Linked DNA regions of Azoarcus sp. CIB. Each later gene encodes a partner of the first gene's protein in a complex. Links are inferred from orthologs where the notes say so. Each region holds a gene or a part of one and is shown on either strand. Other genes may lie near its edges.

Region 1 (9,696 bases):
TCAGTGAGCTGCGCGACCTGCCCCTGCAGCGCGTTGTAGGCGGTCGACAGCTCTTCGGACGCGCGCGCGAACATCTCGAACGCTTCGGCGAGCTGCGCCGCGTCGAGGCGCTGCCCCGCGCCGGACGCGGCATTCGTGGCGGCAGGAGGCGTTTCAGCGGACATGGGGTGCAGGACCTGTTTTCACGGCTGGCAGATTAAGCCCCGATGCGTCCATGGTAACCGGCAAATAGGCGGCAAAAAATGCCGCTTTTCCGCTCGCGCGATTTGCTCGCGCGGACGGACAATGCCGTCATCCGTAAAAGTGACGTGATTGAAGGACTCCACCATGGCCACCGCCGACACCGCCGTTGATCGGGGAACCCTGCCGCCGGCCCAGCAGGCGCTGCAGCGCTTCAATGAGCTGAGCCAGCGCCAGAAGCTCGCCGCCGGCGCTGCCGTGGCGATCGCCATCGCAATGCTGGTGGGCGTCTGGCTGTGGTCGCGGGCGCCTGACTACGCAGTGCTCTTCTCGAACTTCGAGGAGCGCGACGGCGGCGCGATCGTGACCGCGCTGCAGCAGCAGAACGTTCCTTACAAGTTTTCGCCGGCCGGTAATGCGATCCTGATCCCGTCAGCCATGGTGCACGATGTGCGTCTGCGTCTTGCCGCACAGGGCCTGCCCAAGGGCGGGCTGGTCGGCTTCGAGCTGATGGAAAACCAGAAGCTGGGCGTGTCGCAGTTCCACGAGCAGGTCAACTTCCAGCGCGCGCTCGAAGGCGAACTGGCGCGCACCATCCAGGCGATCGCGTCGGTCTCTTCTGCGCGCGTGCATCTGGCGATTCCCAAGCAGTCCGGCTTCCTGCGCGACGAGCAGAAACCGACCGCGTCGGTGATGGTGAACCTGTACCCGGGACGAACGATGGATTCCGCCCAGGTCGCCGGCATCGTTCATCTGGTCGCATCGAGCGTGCCGCAGTTGGCGAACGACCAGGTCAGCGTGATCGACCAGAACGGCACCCTGCTCACTAACCGCCCCGACCCGCTGCGCAACGCGGGCCTGGACGCGACCCAGCTCAGCTACGTGCGCGAGGTCGAATCGGGCTATATTCGCCGCATCGAGACGATCCTCACGCCGATCGTGGGCCAGGAGAATTTCAAGGCCCAGGTCACGGCGGACGTCGATTTCGACCAGGTCGAGGCCACCGCGGAGACCTTCAAGCCGAATCCCTCGCCCGATCAGGCGATCCGCAGCCAGCAGATCAACGAGCAGGGGATGCGCGAGCCGGCCGCGCAAGGGGTACCCGGCGCGCTGAGCAACCAGCCGCCCGTTCCCGCTACCGCGCCGATCACCTCGCCGTCGGTCGCGGCCGGCGGCGCACCCGGCGGCCCGGCCACGCCCGTCACGGGCAATCGTGCGGCGACGATCAACTATGAACTGGACCGCACGATCCAGCACACGAAACAGGCGCTCGGCCAGGTGAAGCGCCTGTCCGTGGCGGTCGTCGTGAACCACCGCAACGAAACGCTGCCAAATGGCGAGAGGCGCCCGGAAGCGCTGTCGGAGGACGAAATCGCGCGCATCACCAGCCTGGTTCGCGAAGCGATGGGCTTCAACCCGGCGCGCGGCGACAGCCTGAACGTATCGAGCGCTCCGTTCGCCGCCGGCCGCACCGAATCGCAGGCGCAGGTGCCGGTGTGGAAGGATCCGGAGATGGTGGACCTCGGCAAGGAGGTGCTGAAGTATCTCGTGATTCTCGTCGCCCTCGCCTTCGTGTATTTCGGCGTCGTGCGTCCGCTGCTGCGTACGGTGGCACCGCCGCCTCCGCCGGCCCCCGCCCCCGAGGAGGAAGACGAAGGCGCCGTGGTGAGCCTGTCGCATCTGGAGCCCGCGAACACCTTCGATGGCAAGCTGGCCCGAGCGAAGGAACTCGCGACGTCCGACCCGCGAGTCGTCGCGAACCTGATCAAGGAATGGATGGGCGTCAATGAGGAAGGCAAGCGATGAGCTCAATGGATGAAGGCCTCGAGAAGAGCGCGATGCTGTTGCTCGCGCTCGGATCGGACGAGGCGGCGGAAGTCCTCAAGCTGCTCGGCCCGAAGGAGGTGCAGAAGCTCGGCATGGCGATGGCCGGCCTGCCGGCGCAACAGCGTTCGAAGGTCGAGGCGGTGCTCGACGAGCTCGAGGCCCATCGCATCAAGGGCGCACCGGTGGAAGCCGACGAAGAGCAGATCCGCGCGATGCTGACCAAGGCGCTCGGCGACGAACGTGCCGGGCACATCATCGCGCGCGTGCTGCAGGGCTCGGACACCGCGGGCATCGAGAGCCTGAAGTGGATGGACGCCGTGACCGCTGCGGACCTGATCAAGAACGAACACCCGCAGATCATCGCGACCATCCTCGTGCACCTGGAATTCGACCAGGCGGGCGAAATCCTCAAGCAGTTCCCCGACCGCCTGCGCAACGACGTGATCCTGCGCATCGCGACACTGGACGGCGTGCAGCCCGCGGCCCTCAAGGAACTCAACGAGGCGCTCGCGCGCATGCTCGCGGGCGCCTCCACGGTCAAGAAGGCCTCGATGGGCGGCGTGCGCCACGCGGCCGAGATCCTCAACTTCGTAGGCGTGGCGGCGGAAACGGCGGTGCTCGACAACGTGCGCGAGTACGATCCCGACCTCGCCCAGAAAATCCTCGACGAGATGTTCGTGTTCGAAAACATCATGGACATCGACGACCGCGGCGTGCAGACGCTGCTGCGCGAGGTGCAGTCCGATTCGCTCGTCACCGCGCTCAAGGGCGCCGCGCCGGAGCTGCGCGAAAAGATCTTCAAGAACATGTCCCAGCGCGCTGCCGACATGCTGCGCGAGGATCTCGAGGCAAAGGGCCCGGTGCGCCTGTCCGAGGTCGAGGCGGAACAGAAGGAGATCCTCAAGGTGGTACGTCGCCTCGCCGAGGAAGGCCAGGTCGTGCTCAGCGGCAAGGGGTCCGAAGATGCCTTCGTGTAAGCAGCCCGCCGGGCAGTACGAACCTTCCCGGAGCCGGTCATGAGCATCTCGCGCCATCAGGCGGTCGGCGCCTACCGTCGCTGGGAACCGCCGGCCTTCGGCGAACCGGAAGAGCCGCAGCTCCAGCCTCCGGAAGCCGAGCCTGCCCCACCTGCGCCGCCCGAGCCGCTTGTCGAGGCCGCTCCACCGTTGGAACCCCCACCCGCAGCGCAACCGGAAATCCAGCTGCCGACGGCGGCCGAGATCGAAGCGATGTTCGACGACGCGCGCCGCGAGGGCTATGAGACCGGCTTTGCCGAGGGGGCCGAGTTCGCACGCGAGCAGGCGAACCGCCTGGGCGGCCTGGCCGACGGACTCGACACGGCGCTGAAGCAGCTCGATCGCGAGGTTGCAGACGAAGTCGTCGCGCTGGCGATCGAGGTCGCACGCCAGATGGTCCGGCGTACGCTGGCCGAGAATCCCGAGGATGCCCTTATCGATACCGTGCGCGCAGCGTTGAACCAGCTGCCCCAGGCGCAGGTGCGCATCCACGTGCATCCGGACGACGTCGCGCTGATCCGCAGCTACCTGGCGGAGCAGCCTACTCACCTTCACCACCAGGTCATCGAAGACGAATCCGTGACGCTGGGCGGCTGCCGGCTGCAGGGGTCCGCGAGCGAGATCGACGCGACGGTGGAGACCCGCTGGCGCCGGATCCTCGAAGGGCTCGGCCACCGTGGCACGAGCTGGGGCGAAGACAAATGAGCACGACACGCGCGGCGGCGTGGACCGGCTATCTCGAGGCCCATCGTCGGCAGCTCGCGAACGTGAGTCCGTTCGAGGTCTCCGGGCGCCTGACGCGCATCAACGGCCTGGTCATGGAAGCCGCAGGGCTTCGGCTCCCGTTGGGTGCGGACTGCCGCATCCTCGCGAGCGGCGGCGCCACCGTCGAGGCGGAGGTGGTCGGCTTCAACGGCGACAAGCTCTACCTGATGCCGACCGACGACGTCTTCGGCCTCGCGCCGGGCGCCGCCGTCATGCCCGTCGAACCGGCCCCGCCGCGCATCGTCCTCGGCGCCCGGCCCGTGCCCCGACGCCGTACCTCCGACCGCGCCAAGCACCTGCCGGTGGGCGAACACATGCTGGGACGCGTCGTGGACGGCGCGGGCCGCCCACTCGACGGCCTCGGCCCGCTCGATACGACCGAAAGCCGCTCGCTGCAGAGCCGCCCCTTCAACCCGCTGACCCGGGCGCCGATCGACACTGCGCTGGACGTCGGCATCCGCGCAATCAATGCGCTCCTCACCGTCGGGCGCGGGCAGCGCCTGGGCCTCTTCGCCGGCTCGGGCGTCGGCAAATCCGTGCTCATCGGCATGATGGCGCGCTACACCTCGGCCGACGTGATCGTGGTCGGCCTGATCGGCGAGCGGGGCCGCGAAGTCAAGGAATTCATCGAACAGAACCTCGGGCCCGAGGGCCGCGCGCGCTCGGTGGTGGTCGCCGCACCGGCCGACACCAGCCCGCTGATGCGCCTGCAGGGCGCCGCCTACGCGACGACGATCGCCGAGTACTTCCGCGACCGCGGCAAGCAGGTGCTGCTGATCATGGATTCGCTCACGCGCTATGCGATGGCCCAGCGCGAGATCGCCCTCGCGATCGGCGAGCCGCCGGTCACGCGCGGCTATCCGCCAAGCGTGTTCGCGCGCCTGCCGGCCCTGGTCGAGCGTGCCGGCAACGGGCTCGAAGGCGGCGGCTCGATCACGGCCTTCTACACGGTGCTCGCCGAGGGCGACGACCAGCAGGACCCGATCGCCGACTCGGCGCGCGCGATTCTCGACGGACACTTCGTGCTGTCGCGCGCGCTCGCCGACCAGGGGCACTACCCCGCGATCGATATCGAGCAATCGATCTCGCGCGCGATGCATGGCCTCGTCAGCGCCGAGCATTTCGAACTCGTCCGGCACTTCAAGCAGCTGTTCTCGCGCTACCAGCGTTCGCGCGACCTGATCGCCGTCGGCGCCTACCAACCCGGTTCCGACCCCCTCCTCGACCGCGCAGTCGCCATCTATCCGAAGCTGGAGGCGTTCCTGCAGCAGCGGATCGACGAACAGGAAAGCTACCCCAACGCGGTTGCGGGCCTCGGTGCGCTATTCGCCCCGGGGTGAGCGCTGTCACGGGCCGAAGTGACGCCGCTCGATTAGAATGTATAAAGATTCACATTACATCCGGGCGTCCTGCGACGCCGAGCGATTCGCACCATGAGCAAATCCTTTCCCCTCAAGCCACTGCTGGAACTGAGCCAGACACGCATGGACGACGCGGCGCGCCGTCTGGGCGAGCTCATCGCCAGCGAGCAGGAGGGCACGCGCAAGCTGGAATTGCTGCAGAACTATCGCGACGAGTACGAATCGCGTTTTCATGAAGCTGCACGCAACGGCATCAGCCCCGACGAATGGCGCAACTTCAGCGCCTTCATCGGCCGCATCGACGAAGCCATTGCGGTGCAGAAGTCCAGCGTCGACCGCTCCCGCCAGATGACCGTCGCCGGCCAGCACGCGTGGATGACCCAGCGCAACAAGGTCAAGGCCTTCGATACGCTGCAGAAACGCCACGACCTCGGCGAGGCGCGCAAGGAAGCCCGCCTCGAACAGCGACAGTCCGACGAGCACTCGGCCAAGCGCTTCGCCAACCGCGAAGACGGCGGCGAATCCTGAGTCGCCGTCCTCCGTTCAATAGTCTGGCATGCGCCTTGCTGTATCCATGGCAGATACAGCCGTGAAAGGGAATCCACCATGTCGAATCAGGTCTTGACCAGCATGCTGCGCCTGAATGCCCCGTCGGCCGCCGCGCAGCCTCTCCAGCGCGCCACGGAGGAAAGCCGGGCCGGCGGAAACGAACTGAACGACGACAGTTTTTCCCGCACCCTAGACCGCCGCATGAACGCGGCCGAACGCTCCCTCGCCCGCCCGGAAAGGGAAAGACCGCAGGAACGTGCGACGCAGACGACGGAACGCCCGCGTAGCGAAGCACGGAGCGAAACGCAGCGCAGCGGGGAAGCGAACGCGCCGGACCGGAAGGACGAAAGCAGCAGCGCCGACGCGACCAGCGCCGAAACGGCCGGTCAAAATGCCACGCAGGACTCGGCCAGCGCGGAGGGCGGGACACAGGACGGCAATACGGCCCAGGACAGCGGCGCACCGGCGGATCCCGCCGCCCAGGCGGCAAGCCTTGCCGCCCTGATGCCCGGCGTTGCCGCTTTGCCGGCCGCAGAATCCGCCGCGGAAGGCGACGCCCTGCTGACATCCGATGTGCTTCTCGATACGCCGAAGCGCAAGTCCGGCGCCTTCACGCTCGGCCAGTTGATCGCGGAAGCCACCGCCCAGACCGAGTCGTCGGAGAAAGCCGGGCCGGACGCCGGGGGCGTTGCGGACGCGGTCGCCAAAGTGAAGGCCGACATTGCGGCCGGAAGCACCCCCGCGGCCTTCGGCGCGCGCCTGCAGATGGCTGCGCAGCAGTCCGCACCGACTGCGCCCGGCCTGCAGGCGCTCGAACCCGACGCGCAGGCAGCCGGTCTGCACGCCTCGGCATTTGCTCCCGGCACCGCGCGCACGGAGCAGACGCCGCCGCAGTTGCAGGTGCACACCCCGGCCGGCCAGCGCGCCTGGGCGGAAGACGTCGGCAACCGCATGATGTGGATGGTGGGGCGCAACGAATCCAGGGCAGAGCTTGTGCTCACGCCAGCCCATCTTGGCAAGCTCGAGGTCTCGATCCAGATCAACGGCGACCAGACGACCGCGCATTTCGTCGCCGCGTCGGCGGCCGCTCGCGACGCGCTCGAGCAGGTGCTGCCGCGACTGCGCGAAGTCCTGCAGCAGGCCGGCATCAACCTCGGCCAGGCGAACGTCAGCACACAGGGCGACCAGCGCGCACCACAGGATTCGGGGACCGGATCCGGCCGCGGGCAACGCGGCGCGACCGCAGCAGATCAGGCCGGCGACGGCCGGACCGTTCCCCTCGCCCCCGCGTCCTGGTCGCGCACCGGCCTGGGCATGGTCGATATCTTTGCCTGAGGATTGAATTGGGGCCTGTCTTCCCCACTTTTCCGCAATTGGGTAACGCGATTTATCGCGGATAATTCAATTGTGGAAACAGGAGAACTACATGGCCAAGGCCCCTACCCCCCCTCCCGCAGCAGCTGAACCCCCCGCACCGGCGCCGAAACGGAGCAAGAAGCTCCTGATCCTGCTGATCGCCGCCGCCGTCGTGGTGGCTCTGCTCGCGGCCGTGGTGGTGGGCCTGCTGCTGATGAAGAAGAGCCAGTCGGCCACCGGCGACGACGACGAGGCGCCGGCAGTCGTCGCTGTCGATCTGAACAAACCGCCGACCTTCGTGCCGATGGATCCCTTCGTCGTGAACCTCGCGCCGGCGGAAGGCGAGCGCTACCTTCAGGTCGTCATGGCCCTTCGGGTCGCCGATGCGAAAACGGGAGAGAACCTCAAGGCCTTCATGCCCGAGATCCGCCACCAGATCAATCTGCTGCTGTCGAGCAAACTGCCTTCCGAATTGTCTACGATGGAAGGACGTGAGGCGCTGGCGGAAGAGATCGTCCACCGCACCAACAGAGTGCTCGGCGCGCCGCCCGCAAAGGCGGGCGACGGGAAGAGCGCACCCGCCGCCGGACCGATCCAGGCGGTGCTGTTCAACTCGTTCATCATCCAGTAAGAGGACGTCATGTCTTCCGATTTTCTCTCCCAGGATGAGGTCGACGCACTGCTGAAGGGCGTCGCCGGGGAGCCCGAGGAACAGGAAGAGGAACTCGGGGACCAGGCGGGCATACGCCCGTACAACCTGGCCACCCAGGAGCGCATCGTCCGTGGGCGCATGCCCACGATGGAGCTCATCAACGAGCGCTTTGCCCGGTACCTGCGGATCGGGCTGTTCAACTACATGCACCGGAATGCCGAAGTGTCGGTCGGACCGGTGAAGGTGCAGAAGTACGGCGAATTCGTCCGCAACCTGGTGGTGCCGACGAACCTGAACCTCATCCTGGCCAAACCCCTGCGCGGCACCGGGCTTATCGTCTTCGACCCGAACCTCGTGTTCATCGTCGTCGACAACATGTTCGGCGGCGACGGCCGCTTCCACTCGCGGGTCGAAGGGCGCGACTTTACCCCCACCGAGCAGCGCATCATCCAGGGCATGCTCAACGTCGTATTCGCCGAATACACGCGGGCGTGGGCACCAGTGTTCAAGATCGAGATGGAGTACGTCCGCTCGGAGATGAACTCGCAATTCGCGAACATCGCCACGCCGTCGGAAATCGTCATCTCGGCAAGCTTCTCGCTCGAATTCGGCGGCTCGCAGGCGGACATGCACATCTGCTTCCCGTACTCGATGGTCGAGCCGATCCGCGACCTGCTCTATTCGACGATGCAGAGCGACCACCTGAGCCAGGACAACCGCTGGATCAGCCTGCTCTCGCGCCAACTGCAGAACGCCGATGTCCAACTGGTGTGCAATCTGGGCAGCGCCGACGTCACCCTGCGCGACATCGTCAATATGCGCGTCGGCGACGTGATCCCGATCGACGTGCCCAAGATGCTCGAGGCCGAAGTCGACGGCAGTCCGGTTCTGGAAGTGAGCTACGGCAGGCAGGGCACGAACTACGCGATCAAGGTCGAACGCTTCCTCGCCAACGACGACGACGCCACAACACTCGGAGGCCGAAATGGCTGACAACGATCTCGAAAACCAGGTCACCGAAGACGACTGGGCAGCGGCAATGATGGAACAGGCCACGGCCGAAAGCAGCCCGGACGCGGAGGCGCGTCGCGTTGCCGCGGACCTTGCCGCCGCAGCGGAGTCGCCCTACCAGGCGAAACCTGCCAGCCACCTCTTCCCGGACTTCGGCGCGTCCTCGCCCCGCACGGGCGGGCTCAACGACTTCGACATGATCCTGGACATCCCCGTCCAGCTGACCGTCGAACTGGGCCGCACCAAGATCTCGATCCGCAACCTGCTGCAGCTCGCGCACGGCTCGGTGGTCGAGCTCGACGGACTGGCGGGCGAACCGATGGACGTGCTCGTGAACGGCACACTGATCGCCCAAGGCGAAGTGGTGGTCGTCAATGACAAGTTCGGCATCCGCCTGACCGACATCATCACGCCCGCCGAGCGCATGCGGAAGATCCGCGGCTGAACGCCGCAACGGCGGCCTGCGCGCCCGCGCATCGAGCGCGCGGCTCGCGGCAAAGCACCGAATTGTCCCGTTTTTGCCCGTCTTATTGCCCCCTCGGCAAGGCTTGCGCACGGGTATGCTTCTCCCATCCCAAGATGCGCAGATCCGCCGTGACGCAATTTCCGAAACTTCCCGAGCCCGTCCCCGACCTCGTCCGCTTCGCGCCGCTCGTCCTGGCCGGCGCGGCCACGCCGCTCTTCGCTGCGGACGCGACACTCCCGGCAGCCCCCGCCATCACCGACGGCCTCGGCCAGATGCTGCTGGGCCTCGCGGTGGTCCTCGGCCTGCTGCTGGGCTGCCTGTGGCTGATCAAGAAGCTTTCGGCGCCGCACGGGGCCGCCGCCGGATTGCGCGTGCTCGGCGCCGTGCCGGTCGGCCCGCGCGAGCGCGTGGTGCTCGTCGAAGTCGGCGGACAGGTGCTGGTGCTGGGCGTCACGCCGACCAACGTCCGCACGCTGCACACGCTGCCCGCGGACGCACTGCAGCACACATCGC
Region 2 (9,823 bases), 2.5 Mb from region 1 along the record:
ATGGACGGCTACATCCTCACCAAGTCGATCAAGTCCGATCCGCGCTTTGCGGGCATCCCGGTGATCATGCACTCGTCGCTGTCCGGCATGTCGAACCAGCAGCTCGGCAAGTCGGTCGGCGTCGATGAATATGTTCCCAAGTTCGAACCTCAGCGTCTCGCCGAGACGCTGCGCCGCCTGCTCAATCGGGATGAGCAGCAAACCCGCGCGTCCTGAGGAATTCCTGTCATGTCCAGCTACCAGTCCGAAGAAAACGGCGTGCTCAACGTCGTCGATGGCCGTACCAGCCTCGCCGGCTCGAACCGCATGGAGATCCTGCTGTTCTCGCTCGGGACCACGGAAACCTTCGGCATCAACGTGTTCAAGGTCCGCGAGGTGTCGGCTGCGCCGTTCATCACGCGCGCGCCCAACATGCCGGCGGGTGTCGAGGGCCTGATCTCGCTGCGCGGCAACGTCATCCCGGTGCTGTCGCTGGCGAAGATCCTCGGCCTTGCGCGGCCCGGCGATCCGCTCGGCGCGTCGATGATGGTCACCGAATACAGCAAGCGCACGCTCGGCTTCCTGGTGTCCGGGGTCGATCGCATCATCCGCGTCGATTGGGACAAGGTGCGTGCGCCGGACAACATTTCGAGCAACGTGCATAACTACATCACCGCGATCACCGAGCTGCCCGACGGCAAGCTGGTGTCGATCGTCGATGTCGAGACCGTGCTGGCGACGACCTTCGGCGATGCGGTGGTCGGCAACATCTCGCCGATCCCCGACGGTGAGGACTACGAGGTTTTCTACGTCGACGACTCGGGCGTCGCGCGGCGGAAGATTTCGGAAGTGCTGGACAAGCTGGGGGTCAAGCACAAGCACGCGGTTAACGGGCTGGAAGCCTGGACGCGCCTGCAGGGCATGGCCAGCCACGCGCAGCAGATCGGCCACCGGGTGAGCGACGAGCTCGACCTGATCCTCGTGGATGCCGAAATGCCCGAAATGGACGGGTATGTGTTGACGCGCAACATCAAGGCCGACAGCCGCTTCGACGGCATCCCGGTCGTGATGCATTCCTCGCTGTCGTCGGAAGCGAACCGGGCGATGGGAAAGCGGGTCGGTGTGGATGCCTACGTGGCAAAATTCGACGCCGATGCGCTCGCAGACACCCTGCGTCCGCTGCTGACCCGGGGTCATCAAGGCTGACCCGGGTCGTGCGCAAGATTACGGAGATACAAGAATGTCCGACCCCAAGATGAAATTCCTCGTCGTCGACGATTTCTCGACCATGCGCCGCATCGTGCGCAATCTGCTCAAGGAACTGGGCTTCACCAACGTCGACGAGGCCGAGGATGGCGCCGTCGCCCTGCAGAAGCTCAACAGCGCCCCGTTCGACTTCGTCGTGACGGACTGGAACATGCCCAACATGGACGGGCTGACGCTGCTGCAGACGATCCGCCAGACCCCGCATCTGCGGCACCTTCCGGTGCTGATGGTCACCGCCGAGGCGAAGAAGGAAAACATCATCGCTGCGGCACAAGCCGGCGCCAGCGGCTACATCGTCAAGCCCTTCACCGCGGCGACGATGTCCGAAAAGCTGGAAAAGATCTTCGAAAAAATGGGCAAGAAGGCCACCGCCTGACGGGCGGGATAAGAGACGATCAGGGAGGCCGATAATGGCGAAGAAGTTGAAACAGGACGAGGTTGGGGATTCGGACGAACTCCAAGCCCTGTTCGACAGCATCGCGAGCACTCAGGCGCAGCCGGCGCCGGTGGCAGCGCGGGCTGCGCCTGCCCCCGCTGCAGCGGGAGATTCCGGTGGCGACGACGCCGAACTGCAGGCGCTGTTCGATTCCGTTGCCGCAGGCTTCGAGGCCGGCTCCGTGGCCGAAGAGACTGCCGCGCCGGGCGCATCCGTTGCCACCGCCGCGCAATCCGAGCATAGCTGCGATGCGGTGTTCACGCGAATCGGACAGATGACACGACAAGTGCACAACACCTTGCGCGAGCTGGGCACCGACGACGGTTTGGAGGATGCGGTGCAGGCGATTCCCGATGCGCGCCAGCGCCTGACCTACATCGCGCAGATGACCGAGCAGGCGGCGAGCCGCGTGCTCAATGCGACCGACATCGCCCAGCCGATCCAGGGCCGTATCCAGTCGGGTGCTGCCGAGCTGCAGGCCCGCTGGGACAAGCTGTTCGCGAACCAGTTGTCGGTCGAGGAGTTCAAGGCGCTGTCCGGGGAAACGCGCAGCTTCCTCGGCGATGTGGTCGAGGGAAGCCGTGCGACCAACGCGCAGCTGATGGAAATCATGATGGCGCAGGATTTCCAGGATCTGACCGGCCAGGTGATCAAGAAGGTCGTCGACCTCGCGCAGAAGCTGGAGACGGAACTCCTGCAGGTGCTGCTCGAGGTGACGCCGGCGGAAAAGCGGGGCGACAAGCACAGTGGGCTGATGAACGGCCCGGTCGTCAGCACCGAGGGTCGCGACGACGTGGTGACGACACAGGAGCAGGTGGACGACCTGCTGGATAGCCTGGGCTTCTGAACGGTCGATGCCCGGTTCCGCCGGGCCGGGTACCCCGGATGACTGGGCCGGCGAATGAACGGGGCCACCGGCCCGCAACAAGTAAGCGAGAACGTGATGAGTGACTTCGCCGGAATGGAAGACCTTCTTCAGGATTTCCTGATCGAGGCGGGAGACCTGCTCTCCGGGGTCGACAACAAGCTCGTGGATCTGGAGCGCTCGCCCGACGACCGCGCCCTGCTCAACGAGATCTTCCGCGGTTTCCACACGATCAAGGGGGGGGCCGGTTTTCTCAACGCGACCGAACTGGTCACGCTGTGCCACCTGACGGAAAACCTGTTCGACAACCTGCGCAATGGCGAACTCGTCGTGACGCCGGAGATCATGGACGCGATCATGGCGGCGACGGCGACGGTGCGCGAAATGTTCGCGAGCCTCGAGCAGGGCATGCAGCCGACTGCGGCCGATCCGGACCTGATCGCGCGCCTCAGGCAGGCGATCGCGGGCGAGCTGGTCGCCGGCAGCGCGGAGATCCCCGCAGCGGCGGCGGCTAGCCAGGCTGCGGCTGGCGGCGCCCCCGACTGGGAGCTGCTGCACGGTGTCGTCACCGGCGTGGCGCGCGTGGTGCAGCCGGTGCGTGAAGCCGGGCCGGTGGCGGCGGTCGTTCCGGCCGCCCCGACGCTCCCGCCCGAGGAAGTCATCAAGGCAGCGGTGGGTCGCCGGGCGAGCGACAAACCCGGTTCGCAGGTCAGCACGGGCCGCCGCGAGGGCGAGAAGCAGCGCGACAACTCGATCCGTGTCGATACCACGCGCCTCGACCAGGTACTCAACCTCTCTGGCGAGATCGGCCTGACGAAGAACCGCCTGAACGCGCTGCGCAGCGACATCCTCTCCGGCCGCAACGACACTGAGACGCTGCATTCGCTGGATATTGCGGTCAGCCAGCTCGACCTGCTCGTGTCCGATCTGCAGAACGCCGTCATGAAGACGCGCATGCAGCCGATCGGGCGCCTGTTCCAGAAGTATCCGCGCATCGCGCGCGACCTCGCCCGCAACATGGGCAAGGACGTGGAGCTGGTGCTGGCCGGCGAGGAAACCGAGATCGACAAGACCATGATCGAGGATCTCGCCGACCCGATCATCCATCTGATCCGCAACGCAGTCGACCATGGCGTCGAGGATGCGGCCGGGCGGATCGCGGCCGGCAAGCCGGAAAAATCCATCGTGCGCCTGGAGGCGCGCCAGGAAGGCGACCACATCGTGATCCTGGTCGCCGACGACGGGCGCGGCATGAACGCCGAGCGTCTGCGCGCCAAGGCGGTCGAGAAGGGGCTCATCACCGACGAAGAGTCCAACTCGATGGACGAGCGTCAGAGCTTCAACCTGGTCTTCCTGCCGGGCTTCTCGATGGCGGCGCAGGTGTCGGACGTGTCGGGCCGCGGTGTCGGCATGGACGTGGTGCGCACCAACATACAGAAGCTCAACGGCAACATCGAGATCCAGTCGCAACTCGGCAAGGGTACGACCTTCGTGATCAGCCTGCCGCTGACGCTGGCGATCCTGCCGGTGTTGCTCGTGCGCCTGGGCGATCAGCCCTTCGCCGTGCCGCTGTCGATGGTGCGCGAGATCCTGCCGATCGAGGCGAAGGAGGTGCAGGAGGTCGGCGGGCGCGCGACGATGGTGGTGCGCGGCGAGGTCCTGCCGATCATGCCGCTGGCGGGGCTGCTGGGCTGGCCGCTGGAGCGTGCGCCCTACTACGGCGTGCTCATGCAGACGGCGGAGATGTCCTTCATTCTCGGTATCGACAGCTTCGCGGGCCGCGAGGATGCGGTGATCAAGTCGCTCGACGACTTCCGCCCGAAGGGCGTCGCCGGGGTGACGACGCTGTCGAACGGCCAGATCGTGTTGATCCTCGACATGAAGGAACTACTCGGCAGCGCCGGCGACCAGCGCTGGTTGAGCCGCATGACGATGATGGCGAAGCAGGTCGCGACCGCCTGAACACTGGCCGGCGCAGGAAACGAAAAGCCCGGCGGGAGGGATGACCTCCGCCGGGCTTTGTCTTGTGTTGTGCTGTCCGTCGCGCGTGCGTCAGGCGGTGAGTTGCAGCAGCTGCGCGAACGCGTCCTCGAACTGCGCGAGGCCCTCGCGTTGCAGACGCTCCCCGGCCGCCGTCATGTCCAGGCCCAGGTCGTTCAGCGCGTCGAAGGCCGAGCGTGCGGCGCCGACGTCGTCGGCGAGCGTCGCTGCGACCTTGCCGTGGTCGCGCAGCGCAGCGAGCGTGGCGTCGGGCAGGGTATTCACGGTTTCCGGTCCGATCAGCGGCTCGACGTAGAGCAGGTCGTTGTAGGCCGGGTTCTTGGTGCCGGTGCTCGCCCACAGCATGTACTGCGGGCGTGCGCCCAGTCCGCGCAGTTCCGCGAACGCCATGCCGTGGAAGCGCTCGCGATAGCGCTGGTAGGCAAGCTTCGCCATCGCCACGGCAGCCTTGCCGCGCAGGGCCAATGCCTCGCCGCCGAGCTCGTCGAGTTGCTTGTCGATGAGGGTGTCGACGCGGGACAGGAACAGGCTCGCGACCGACATCACCTTGCGCACGTCGCCGCCGGCCTGACGCAGCCGCTGCAGTCCCCGGACATAGGCATCGGCAACGGCATCGACGTGGGCGAGGGAGAACAGTAGCGTTACGTTGACGCTCACGCCGCGGCCGATCAGCAGTTCGATCGCGTCGAGCCCGGCGACGGTCGCCGGCACCTTGATCAGCAGGTTGTCGCGTGCGACGGCCTGCTTCAGGCGGACGCCGGCGGCGACCGTGCCGGCGGCATCGTGGGCGAGGGCGGGCGACACCTCGAGGCTCACGTAGCCGGCGTTGCCGCCGCTGCGCTCCCAGGTGGGGCGCAGCAGGTCGCAGGCGCGCTGCACGTCGGGGATCACGAGTCCTTCGTAGCGCGCTTCGGCATCAAGGGGCTGCTTCTTCAGCGCCGCGAGGTCGTCCTCGTAATAGCGCCCCCCCGCGATGGCCTTGTGGAAGATCGCCGGGTTCGTCGTGATGCCGTCGACGCCGTCCTCGGCGATCATCTTCGCGAGCTGGCCTTCGTTGAGCAGGGTGCGGGAGAGGTTGTCGAGCCAGACTTGCTGACCCTGGGCGCGGACCTGGAGCAGGGGATTCATGAGCTGGAGCCGGTGTCGTGTTGGTAGTCGTGGAGATTCATTGTGCAACGAATCGGTGACGGCAAGAAGACTCCGCGCACACGGGGGTGTTGCCGGGCGTTTCCTGCGTCTGCTACGCAGCCCTCGCCGGATCGGTCCAGCCCAGTGCGTCGAGTACGCGGGCGAAGTCTTCTGCGAGGGGCGCACTCAGATCGAGCGCGTCCCCGCTGCGCGGATGGGCGAGCTGCATGCGGGTGCACGCGAGCAGCAGGCGCGAGACGCCGAAGAGCTGCGCGAACAGGCGGTTGTGCCGTCCCTTGCCGAAGGTTGCATCGCCGATGATGGGGTGGGAGATGTGCTTCAGGTGGCGGCGGATCTGGTGGCGCCGGCCGGTGGCGGGGCTGAGTTCGACGAGTGCGTAGCGGCTGGTCGGGTAGCGATCGACCTGGTAGGGCAGTTCGGTGGTGGCGAGGCGGCGATAGCGCGTTACGGCGTCCTGTGCGGGGGCGTCCGCCGCGGTCTCGGGGCGGCGCTCGGCGTCGTCGAAACGGCGCGTCAGCGGGTGGTCGATGACGCCTTCCGGGGGGGAATGGCCGCGCACGACGGCGAGGTAGGTCTTGCGCACCGCCTGTCGTTCGAAGGCCGACGACACCAGGGCTGCCGTTTCGCGGTCGAGTGCGAACAGCAGTACGCCCGAGGTGCCCTTGTCGAGTCGATGCACGGGGTGCACGTGGCGGCCGATCTGGTCGCGCAGGATCTGCACCGCGAAGCGCTCTTCATGCACGTCGAGGACGGAGCGATGGACGAGCAGCCCGGAGGGCTTGTGCACGGCGACGAGGAAATCGTCGCGGTACAGGATGGGCAGGGTTTCCGCAGCCTGTGCCGCGGGGGCCTGTGCCCCCGCGTCGGTCGTCGAAACTGCGTCGCTCAAAGCGCCGCGCCGGTCGCGTCGAACAGGCCTTCGAACAGGATGGAGCTGAGGTAGCGCTCGCCGGAATCCGGCAGGATCACGACGATGGTCTTGCCTGCGTTCTCGGGCCGCTGTGCGAGGCGTGCAGCGACGGCCACAGCCGCGCCGCAGGAGATGCCCGACAGGATGCCTTCCTCGCGCGCGAGGCGACGGGCGTAGAGGATGGCGTCCTCGTTGCTGACGGTCTCGACCGCGTCGATCAGCGACAGGTCCAGCACTTTCGGCACGAAGCCGGCGCCGATGCCCTGGATCTTGTGCGGCGAAGGCTTCAGCGGCTCGCCCGCGCGCGTCTGCGTGAGCACCGGGCTTGCGCTCGGCTCGACGGCGACCGACAGGATCGCCTTGCCCTGGGTCTGCTTGATGTAGCGCGACACGCCGGTGATGGTGCCGCCGGTGCCGACGCCCGATACGAGGATGTCGATCTTGCCGTCGGTGTCGTTCCAGATCTCGGGGCCGGTCGTCGCTTCGTGGATCGCCGGGTTCGCGGGGTTCGTGAACTGTTGCAGCAGCACGTACTTGTTCGGGTCGGACGCAGCGATCTCCTCGGCCTTCGCGATCGCGCCGTTCATGCCCTTGGCGCCTTCGGTAAGAACCAGCTTGGCGCCGTAGGCAACCAGAAGCTTGCGCCGTTCGACGCTCATCGTGTCGGGCATCGTCAGCGTGATGGGAATGCCGCGCGCGGCGGCGACGAAGGCGAGCGCGATGCCGGTGTTGCCGCTGGTGGGCTCGACGATTTCCTTGCCCGGGCCGAGCAGGCCGCGCTTCTCGGCGTCCCAGATCATCGCCGCGCCGATGCGGCACTTCACGGAATAGGCAGGGTTGCGACCTTCGATCTTGCCCAGCACCGTCGCGGGGGCGCCGTCGATGATGCGGTTCAGTTTGATCAGCGGCGTCTTGCCGATGGATTCGGCGTTATCGGTATACCAGTTCGACATATGAAGGCTCCTTGGTCCGGAAATCGGAGAATAGCAGGCGCCGGCGCGCGGCGCGCTGCCTCATTCTTCGGCGTGGCCGTTGCCCGCCGGGGTGACGCTGTTGCGTACCGTCGCTTCGGTGAGCGTCGGCGAACACATCTCGATGAAGCGGTAGGCGAAGCCGCGCAGGTAGTGCCCGCGCCGTACCGCGATGCGCGTTGTGTTGGCGGGAAACAGGTGGCTGCTGTCGAGCTGGCGGAGTTCGCCCTCGCGGCCCGCCTGGAAGGCCATCGACGCGACGATGCCGACGCCCAGCCCCAGCTCGACGTAGGTTTTGATGACATCTGCATCCATTGCGGACATCGCGAAATCCGGCAACAGACCCGCGGTGGCAAACGCGCGGTCGATGATGGAGCGACCGGTGAAGCCTTCGTGGTAAGTGATCAGCGGGTATTCCGCGATCGCCTCCAGCGTAAGCGGTGTTGCGCTGTCGAGCGGATGACCGGCGGGCACGATCACCGAGTGATGCCAAGAGTAATAGGGGAAGGACGCCAGTTCGGCTACATCCGCGATCGCCTCGGTCGCGATGCCGATATCGGCCTGCCCGTCCAGCAGCATCGACACGATCTCCTCGGGGCTGCCCTGATGGAGCTTGAGAAGCACCTTGGGGTAAGCCTTCTTGAACTCGGTCACGACCTGGGGCAGCGCGTAGCGCGCCTGTGTGTGCGTGGTCACGACGGTCAGGCGGCCTTCGTCGCGGTTGCTGTACTGCTCGGCCAGGCGCTTGATGTTGCCGGCGTCGAGCAGCATGCGCTCGACCATCACGACGAGCTCGCGGCCCGGGTCGGTGAGGCCGAGCAGGCGCTTGCCCTTGCGCACGAAGAGCTCGACGCCGAGTTCGTCCTCGAGATCCTTGATGTGCTTGGAGACGCCCGACTGCGACGTGAATAAGGCGTTGGCGACCTCGGTGAGATTGAAGTTGCGGCGCACCGTCTCGCGGATGATGCGTAGCTGCTGGAAATTCATGCGCTTGCTCCGATGGCGTCGTTGCGCTGGAAGACTTTCAGGCGCGAGGGTAGCAGACGCACGGTCTGTCCCTCGGAGAGGGCGAGTTCGGTGACGCGCTGCTGCGTCAGTTCGACTTCAAAATGCTGGCCGGTGGCGCCGTTCAGTCCGTCGAGCTCGACGCGCACGCTGACGCCGAAGGCCTGGATGCGCGTGATGCGCGCCGCGACGCCGGTGTCGGCATGCGCGTCCGGAACGAGGTCCAGTTCGTGCGGGCGTGCGAATGCGATGACTTCCGAGCCGGTGTCGAAATCCTGCTGCGCATGCGGAAGCACGTCCTCGCCGACACGCAGATTGCCACCGTCGACGCGGCCGTGGAAGAAGTTCACCGACCCGAGGAAGCCGTAAACGAAGGGTGTGGCGGGCTGGCGGTAGACCTCCTCCGGCGTGCCGATCTGTTCGACGTGGCCGCGGTCCATGAGCACGACGCGGTCGGCCACTTCCAGCGCTTCCTCCTGGTCGTGCGTGACGAAGATCGACGTGATGTGCAGCTCGTCGTGCAGCTTCCTCAGCCAGCGGCGAAGTTCCTTGCGCACCTTCGCGTCGAGTGCCCCGAAGGGTTCGTCGAGCAGCAGCACACGCGGCTCCACCGCAAGCGCGCGGGCGAGCGCGATGCGCTGGCGCTGTCCCCCCGAAAGTTGCGAGGGGAAGCGGTCGGCGAGCCATTCGAGCTGCACGAGGGCGAGCAGCTCCTCGACTTTCGCGCGGATCGCCTTCTCCGACGGGCGCTGGTCGCGCGGCTTCATGCGCATGCCGAAGGCGACGTTGTCGAACACGTTCATGTGGCGGAACAGCGCGTAGTGCTGGAACACGAATCCGACCTGGCGTTCGCGCACATGCGTGCGCGAGGCGTCGGCCCCGTCCAGCAGCACCTGTCCGGCGTCCGCCTGTTCCAGGCCGGCGATGACGCGGAGGAGCGTCGTCTTGCCGCAGCCCGACGGCCCGAGCAAGGCGACGAGCTCGCCGGTGGGAAAGTCGAGCGAGACGTCGTCCAGCGCGAGGAAGTTGCCGAAGGTCTTGCAGATGTTCCTGACCTGAATGCTCATGATGCAGCGTCCTGATGGGCTTCTCGTGATTGATTCCCGCCGCTGGCGCGGTGCTCTACCCAGGTCTTGGCCGCCAGGGTCACGAGGGCGAGCAGGGCCAGCAGCGAGGCCACCGCGAAGGCGGCGGCGAACTGGTATTCGTTGTAAAGAATCTCCACGTGCAGCGGCAGCGTG

The links.
Region 2: the proteins of fliM (region 1) and cheY are in contact, whole or in part, in a crystal structure (PDB 1F4V), measured with the Escherichia coli proteins. The link is inferred for Azoarcus sp. CIB from one-to-one orthologs.

The regions. Positions count from the first base shown.
Region 1 is NZ_CP011072.1:1,074,726-1,084,421, reverse strand. Bases 6,904-9,696 are described here. They hold fliM (flagellar motor switch protein FliM), read left to right. Parts: upstream 6,904-7,694; coding sequence 7,695-8,699; downstream 8,700-9,696. Other genes in these bases: fliO (flagellar biosynthetic protein FliO), read left to right, coding at 9,312-9,696; fliN (flagellar motor switch protein FliN), read left to right, coding at 8,692-9,162; AzCIB_RS04810 (flagellar basal body-associated FliL family protein), read left to right, coding at 7,125-7,685; AzCIB_RS04815 (flagellar hook-length control protein FliK), read left to right, coding at 6,904-7,033. Outside these bases: AzCIB_RS04845 (sensor histidine kinase), read right to left, coding at 1-164; flagellar basal-body MS-ring/collar protein FliF, read left to right, coding at 328-1,986; flagellar motor switch protein FliG, read left to right, coding at 1,983-2,984; AzCIB_RS04830 (flagellar assembly protein FliH), read left to right, coding at 3,024-3,728; flagellar protein export ATPase FliI, read left to right, coding at 3,725-5,128; flagellar export protein FliJ, read left to right, coding at 5,222-5,677; more of AzCIB_RS04815, read left to right, coding at 5,756-6,903. UniProt on the Escherichia coli protein: FliM is one of three proteins (FliG, FliN, FliM) that forms the rotor-mounted switch complex (C ring), located at the base of the basal body.
Region 2 is NZ_CP011072.1:3,522,637-3,532,459, reverse strand. Bases 1-2,920 are described here. They hold cheY (chemotaxis response regulator CheY), read left to right. Parts: upstream 1-1,219; coding sequence 1,220-1,621; downstream 1,622-2,920. Other genes in these bases: AzCIB_RS15720 (chemotaxis protein CheA), read left to right, coding at 2,625-2,920; cheZ (protein phosphatase CheZ), read left to right, coding at 1,656-2,528; AzCIB_RS15735 (chemotaxis protein), read left to right, coding at 229-1,185; AzCIB_RS15740 (chemotaxis protein), read left to right, coding at 1-216. Outside these bases: more of AzCIB_RS15720, read left to right, coding at 2,921-4,508; tal (transaldolase), read right to left, coding at 4,599-5,675; AzCIB_RS15710 (pseudouridine synthase), read right to left, coding at 5,788-6,585; cysK (cysteine synthase A), read right to left, coding at 6,582-7,559; AzCIB_RS15700 (CysB family HTH-type transcriptional regulator), read right to left, coding at 7,620-8,564; AzCIB_RS15695 (sulfate/molybdate ABC transporter ATP-binding protein), read right to left, coding at 8,561-9,649; sulfate ABC transporter permease subunit CysW, read right to left, coding at 9,646-9,823. UniProt on the Escherichia coli protein: Involved in the transmission of sensory signals from the chemoreceptors to the flagellar motors.